2 regions of the Methylomagnum sp. genome follow, and region 1 is predicted to be linked to the other one. Evidence: riboswitches for the same ligand, from Rfam matches in the RefSeq annotation. Region 1 holds a riboswitch; the other holds the start of a gene.

Region 1 (3,414 bases):
GGGGAACGACCGATGCTTAACGATAACGAATTCAGCCCCGCGCCCGACGATTCCAGTGTCGCGCTTAAGGAGCGGCGACCCCCGGCAGAACGGGGGGAAGAACATGCCCACGGGGCCACGGGCACGCCACGGGAACGGCACCGCCCGCGTCGCCCGGAAGAACACGAGCGGCAGTGGCATGGCCGCGACCCCAGGAAGAAGGTGTGGATTTTTATCCTGTCCTTGGCCCTGGGCGTCGAAACCTTGGCCCTGATCGTGGCCTACACGCAGATGATGATGGTTGAAAATGATCGGCGGACGCTGACCCAGGCGATTCAAGCCGAGGCTGGCGAATTGAAAGTCCTGCAACCCCAGTTCGTCTCGCTGAAGCAGGACGTGGCGCGGCAGGTTAAGGCGCGTTCGCCCGGACTGCGGCCCCTGCAACTGGACCATGTGATTCCCGTTGACCAGGATAGCGTCGCCAATATCACCTTCACGGCGACCGGCAAGGACGATAGCAAGGTCTGGGAATACAAGGCCGTCATGGCCAACGAGGCGGCCGACCCGCTGTATGTTCGGCTGGACCTCCTGCTGTTCGACGAGGGCGGCGTCCAAATCGGGCGTTCGTCGCTCTTGAAGAACGAGGGCAAGGACGCCACGGAACCCGTGCTGCATGCCGGGGAGGTCCGCTCCTTTTACGGCGCCGCCGAACTAAACCAAGAGGAGAACCCGCCGGTTTATTTCAGGCTGGCCCGCCGTCCGGGACGACTGGAGCAGGCCAGTGCCAAGGCCGCTAAATGACGAACTTCACGCCGATGATCATCAGCAAGGTCGCCAACACCGGACGCAGGACTTTCTCGGGAATCTTCGCGCTCAACAAGCTGCCGATATAAATGCCCGGCAGGGAGCCGATCAGGAGGCTGCCCAGCAGGTTCAAGTCCACATTGCCCATGTGCAGATGGCCGAGTCCCGCGACGGCGGTCAGGGGAATGGCGTGAGCCAGGTCGGTGCCGACGATGCGCACCGTGGGCAGGCGGGGATACAGGAATAACAGCGCCATGGTGCCCAGCGCCCCGGCACCCACCGACGACAGCGTGACCAGCACCCCCAGGAACAGCCCCACCAGCATGGTGATGAACCATTGCCAGCGGCCATAGCGCTCGGCGTGGGTCAGGCGTTGCACGGCGATGTCGTCGTCCTTGCGGCGGGAGATCAGCCGGTTGCGGAGGAACAGCGCCAGGGAGGTGCAGATCAAGGCCACCCCCAGGCTGGTGGTAATCATGGCGGTGATGGACTCGTCCTTGGTGAACACGTTCTCCAGCAGATAAATGACCAACAGCGCCGCCGGGATGCTGCCCAGGCAGAGATGGAACACGATTTTCCATTCCACCGAGCGATGCTTGCCGTGGTGGACCAGCACCCCGCCGCACTTGGTGATGGCGGCGAACAGCAGGTCCGTGCCCACCGCCGCCTTGGGCGCGAAGCCAAAGATGAACACCAAGAGCGGCGTCATCAACGAGCCACCGCCGACGCCCGTCAGCCCCACCAGGAACCCCACCAGCAACCCCGAAATGATATAAGCGATAGTCATTTTTATGCTTCTACGGATAAAAAGTTCGTTATTGTAGAGTCGGCTTTTATAACCACCAAGCCTATAACGGCCTAAGCATATGGCATTGAGCTATAAGGACGGTGTGGCTGGGCTTGACCCAGGGCAATCGCGCTATGTGTATGAAGCCGGGCTTTATCCCCTCTCCCACCGGGAGAGGGGATCAAAAAAGATTTCTTCCCGCAAGCAGCAAGGCAGGCCGTTTCGGCTTAAGCTTTTTGGTCGGCATGTTGAAAGGGTTAAGGCTGAAAAATCCCATTTAAATCCCCCTCACACCCCAACCCTTTCCCGCTGGAGAGGGAGAAAACGGGAGAGTCCTCATATAGCGCGATTGCCCTGGGGCTTGACCGGCCAGCTTTTCCTTACCATTCGGATTGTGCTTTAATCGGTCCCGGATGAAACAGGGGTGCTTGCGGACGCCCGCAACGCTGAGAGAGACCCTTAAACCCGATCCAGATAATGCTGGCGTGGGAAGTTTCATGGCCCGAATCCAAGCCGTTTCCAAAGCGCCGGATTCCGGGCGCCGTCCCTCCCCAACTCAAGTGGGTTCCGGTTTCATCCTTTTTTACCGAAGATGAGGAACCGGCCATGCCGACATCGCACCGCCCCGAACACGCCCCCGATTTCCCCAGGCTGGCCCCGCTGGCCACCATCGTTTTCTACGCATCCACTTCCCAGAGGTAATCCGCCATGTCCATGCGTTTCGCCGTGCTAGGCGCGGGTCTTATGGGACGGCTGACCGCCCTGGCGCTGGTCCGGGCCGGTCACACCGTCGATGTCTACGAGCGCGGCGGGCCGGACGGCGCCACCTCCGCCGCCCATATCGCCGCCGCCATGTTGGCGCCGCTGGCGGAATCGGTGGTGTCCGAACCCATCGTCGTCAAGCTCGGCCTCGCCAGCCTGAAATTATGGCCCGAACTACTGGCGACCCTGCCCGAGCCGGTGTTCTTCCAGCAGAACGGCACGCTCATCCTGTGGCACGCCCAGGACCGCGACCAAGCCGCCCAATTCGGCGCGAGGCTGCGGACGCTGGATGCCGAATTGCTTCACGCAGGCGGGCCACGGGAAATGCGTGGGGCCGACATCGAAGCCTTGGAACCGGCGCTGGGACACCGTTTCCCCCGGGCGCTGTATCTGCCGGGCGAGGGCCAATTGGACAACCGCGCCACGCTCGACGCCTTGCGCGCCGCGCTAGAGGCCAGCGCGGCGCGGCTGCACTGGCACACCGAGATGTCCCCGGACCGGGCCGACGCGGATTGGGTCTTGGATTGCCGGGGCTTGGGCGCGAAACCGGATTGGTCAGCGGTGCGGGGCGTGCGGGGCGAGGTGGTCCGGGTGCATTCGCCGGATGTCGAACTACACCGCCCGGTGCGGCTGCTGCATCCGCGCTATCCCATCTACATCGCGCCCAAGCCCGGCGGCATCTACGTCATCGGCGCCACCCAGATCGAGACCGAGGACACCTCCCCCACCAGCGTGCGTTCCGCGCTGGAGTTGCTGTCCGCGCTCTACTCGGTCCATCCCGCCTTCGGCGAGGCCCGCATCCTGGAAATGCTCACCAACTGTCGGCCCGCCCTGCCCGACAACCTGCCGGAAATTCGCTGGGATGGTAAGCGGCTCATTCAGGTCAACGGCCTGTACCGGCACGGCTTCCTGGTCGCGCCGGCCATGGCCGAGGCGACGCTGGCCCTGGTCCGGTATGTGATTGGCGGCGGGGACCATTGGGACGCTTGGCGCGAGGCGCAGCCCTGGGCCGCGCTGTATCGACCGAACGCGACGGGTTGAAGGGACGCATGGGAAGGTCAGGATGGTGGGTTACGGCGCAC
Region 2 (3,414 bases), on a different contig from region 1:
TTATCGGCCTGGGTTTGGGGGCCGTATTTGGTTTGGGAATAGCTGGCTAATTTACTCCGATCCGGTGCCAACTTGGCAACCCAGCCCGTGGTTGGAATAGTAATAATAGAGTCCGATCCACTGCTTTTATTATCGTTTACCATGCCGTCGATCAAGCCCGCCGGAACGCCATCCCCCGTCTCGGAGATGCTCTCGAAAAACCAGTCGCTGGCGGTATTGTCGGCATTCTCCAGCCAGTTATAGGTGCTGGCCCGATTACCCCCTTGCCGATTCAGCGAGAAGTTCAAATCCGCCAGCGTGGCCGGGGGAGCAAACGACAGGCCGTAAATCAACGGGCTAATTGGGTGATTGCCGCTGGCGGCGTCGATATTGATGGCGAGCGGATTGAATTGCGCCGTGAAATTGGCCGTGGTGTTCGCCGCGAGGGTATGGGGCGGGGTCAGTCGGTCGGCAATATTCTTCAGGACCAATTGGTACAAATTGCCGGATTGCAGACGGGTTGGCACCGTCAGTATCACGCTGATTTTATCCGGGGAGATACTGACGCTTTGCGGTGCCAAAGGCGTGGCATAAGCCCCATCCTGAGCAGAGCCGATGGCGTAATTGCCTAGAATGGCGGCTGTGGCAGGATCGACCTGCTTGCTGAAAGAAATCTTGATGTGCTTCAAATCGCCGCCGCTCACCGAGGTCACCGTCGGTGGATCAAGGTTGGGCGTGAAGGAGATATTGTCGATTAATACATGCCCGTAGACATTGTTATTGGTCTGCCAATCGTTATTCCGCAATTGCAACCCTTCCACCAAAGTACCGGATAACAAGCTGAAATCACTCATGGGTATTTTGACGTGTTGCCACTGACTGGCTGGTACGACATAGTTCTCGATCAGCACTTGGCTACCGGTAGTGGACCAGAAGTTGGGAGCCAGAGAAATACCAAACGTCGCCTGCGCTGGCGACATCGCGTACAAGTCAAACTCTAGGTAAGAATAACCGCCAACATCGAAACCGCCGATGTAAGTCCCCGCATCCCAGTACCCCGGTTGGGTGAAGAAAACCGTGCAGTAATGATTAAGGCTAAGTTCGGCGGAATTAGCGCCACTGGCTTTGTTGCCGGTATAGGCAAGATTCAAAATGCAATCGTTTGTCCCGTCCTGCCATTGATTGCTGGTGAATCCGTTTTGCAGGGCGTCGCCATAGACAAGCAATGGCACCGAAGCGGGCGGAGTATCAGCGAAACTCGGTGCCGCAATTCCATTGAGGGCTAAGCCCAAAAGGATTGGAAATAAAGTAGCGTGGCTGATTTGACAGCCTGTCGGTTTATTTAGCTTAGTCATAACCGCATAGCCTTTGTTAGGGGAAATTTTGATGGCTAGCCCCGAATACCCATATATCGAAGCTGGTTATGCGTTAAGTTAGCAAAGAAACTTACAACCACCGCCCTCTCTAGGAAGGGCAAATATCCGGCACTAATTGCCTTGACACCACCGCATCAAAACATGGGCATCAGCTTTATTGTGGGTACCACCACCCAATCGGATTTTCCTGTGCCTCCCGGAATGGTGCATGGCCGATACTAATAATTGATGGTTTCAAGAAAGCACCCATCAGCCGAATTTGGCTTGGGCAGTTACCCCGGTCATGGTGTATCTGAAAGGTGGTTTTCCCCCATCCAATCATTGGTTTGGATTGAATGCATCCCCGCTTCGCCTTGCCAAACCGGGCCGCTTGTTTTAGCTTAGGCACCCATCCGTAGGGCTAGGGGTGCCCCGCCGAAAATGGCGGGGCTGAGACACACCCTTTGAACCTGACCCGGTTAATACCGGCGTAGGAAAGCCTGTCCTGGGGTAATATCGGACTCGTTCCGGTTTCCGCCGTTTGGACCCTCTTTCCCGCGCCATCTTTCCCCGCTCAACCCCCAGGAGAAAGCGATGAGCGCCATCCCCGCAGACACCCAACTACACGACGCCGTGACCGCCAAGCGGGCGTCCATCAAACCCTTCGCCGCGTCCGAGAAAGTCTACGTCCAGGGCAGCCGCCCGGACCTCCGCGTGCCGATGCGGAAAGTCAGCCAATCCGCCACCCCCACCGGCTTCGGCGCCGAGACCAACCCGCCGGTTTATATCTACGACACCTCCGGCCCCTACACCGACCCGGCGGTGGAGATTGATCTCCGCCACGGCCTCCCGGCGCTCCGGGCGGGCTGGATTGAAGAGCGCGGCGACACGGTGGAACTGGACGGCCCAAGTTCCGAGTACGGCACCCAACGCCAGCACGATCCCGCCTTGAGCGCCCTGCGCTTCGAGCATATCCAGAAGCCCCGCGTCGCCAAGCCCGGCGCCAATGTGACCCAGATGCACTACGCCCGGCAGGGCATCATCACGCCGGAAATGGAATACATCGCGATTCGGGAGAACCAGAAGCTGGAAGCCCTGGCCGAGATGTACAAGTTCCAGCATCCCGGCGAATCCTTCGGCGCGGCCATCCCGAAAATCATCACTCCGGAATTCGTCCGCGACGAAGTGGCGAAGGGAAGGGCCATCATCCCCAACAACATCAACCACCCGGAATCCGAGCCGATGATTATTGGCCGCAACTTCCTGGTGAAGATCAATTGCAACCTGGGCAATTCCGCCGTCACCTCCTCCATCGAGGAGGAAGTGGAGAAGATGCTGTGGTCGATCCGCTGGGGCGGCGACACGGTGATGGACCTCTCCACCGGCAAGAACATCCACGAAACCCGCGAGTGGATCATCCGCAATTCGCCGGTGCCCATCGGCACGGTGCCGATTTACCAAGCCCTGGAAAAGGTCAACGGCAAGGCCGAAGACCTGACCTGGGAAATCTTCCGCGACACGCTGATCGAACAGGCCGAGCAGGGCGTGGACTACTTCACCATTCACGCCGGTATCCGCCTGCCGTTCATCCCGCTGACCGCCAAGCGCGTGACCGGCATCGTGTCGCGGGGCGGCTCGATCATGGCGAAGTGGTGTTTGGCCCATCACAAGGAAAGCTTCCTCTACACCCATTTCGAGGACATCTGCGAAATCATGAAGGCTTACGATGTGGCCTTCTCGCTGGGCGACGGCTTGCGGCCCGGCTCCATCGCCGACGCCAACGACGAGGCGCAATTCGCCGAACTCCGCACCTTGGGCGAACTGACCCAAATCGCTTGGAAGCATGACGTGCAGGTGATGATCGAAGGGCCGGGCCATGTGCCGATGCACATGATCAAGGCCAACATGGACGAGCAGCTGAAGCACTGCCACGAAGCGCCGTTCTACACGCTCGGCCCGCTGACGACGGACATTGCGCCCGGCTACGACCACATCACTTCCGCCATCGGCGCGGCGATGATCGGCTGGTACGGCACGGCCATGCTGTGCTACGTGACGCCGAAGGAGCATTTAGGGCTAC

The links. A riboswitch is a leader RNA that binds a small molecule or an ion and turns the genes downstream of it on or off. The one in region 1 is predicted to bind thiamine pyrophosphate.
Region 2: it holds a riboswitch for thiamine pyrophosphate, as region 1 does, so the genes downstream of both, thiC (phosphomethylpyrimidine synthase ThiC) here and ACXWUF_RS11535 (FAD-dependent oxidoreductase) in region 1, are expected to answer to the same signal.

What each region holds. Positions count from the first base shown of each region.
Region 1 covers NZ_JBTEKS010000129.1:3,392-6,805, reverse strand. Annotated here, with positions in the region: gene ACXWUF_RS11545 (hypothetical protein) at 13-780, shown strand; gene ACXWUF_RS11540 (sulfite exporter TauE/SafE family protein) at 773-1,570, opposite strand; TPP riboswitch at 1,981-2,079, shown strand; gene ACXWUF_RS11535 (FAD-dependent oxidoreductase) at 2,279-3,373, shown strand.
Region 2 covers NZ_JBTEKS010000052.1:13,527-16,940, forward strand. Annotated here, with positions in the region: gene ACXWUF_RS06450 (glycoside hydrolase family 44 protein) at 1-1,211, opposite strand, end outside; TPP riboswitch at 1,748-1,848, shown strand; gene thiC (phosphomethylpyrimidine synthase ThiC) at 1,929-3,414, shown strand, end outside.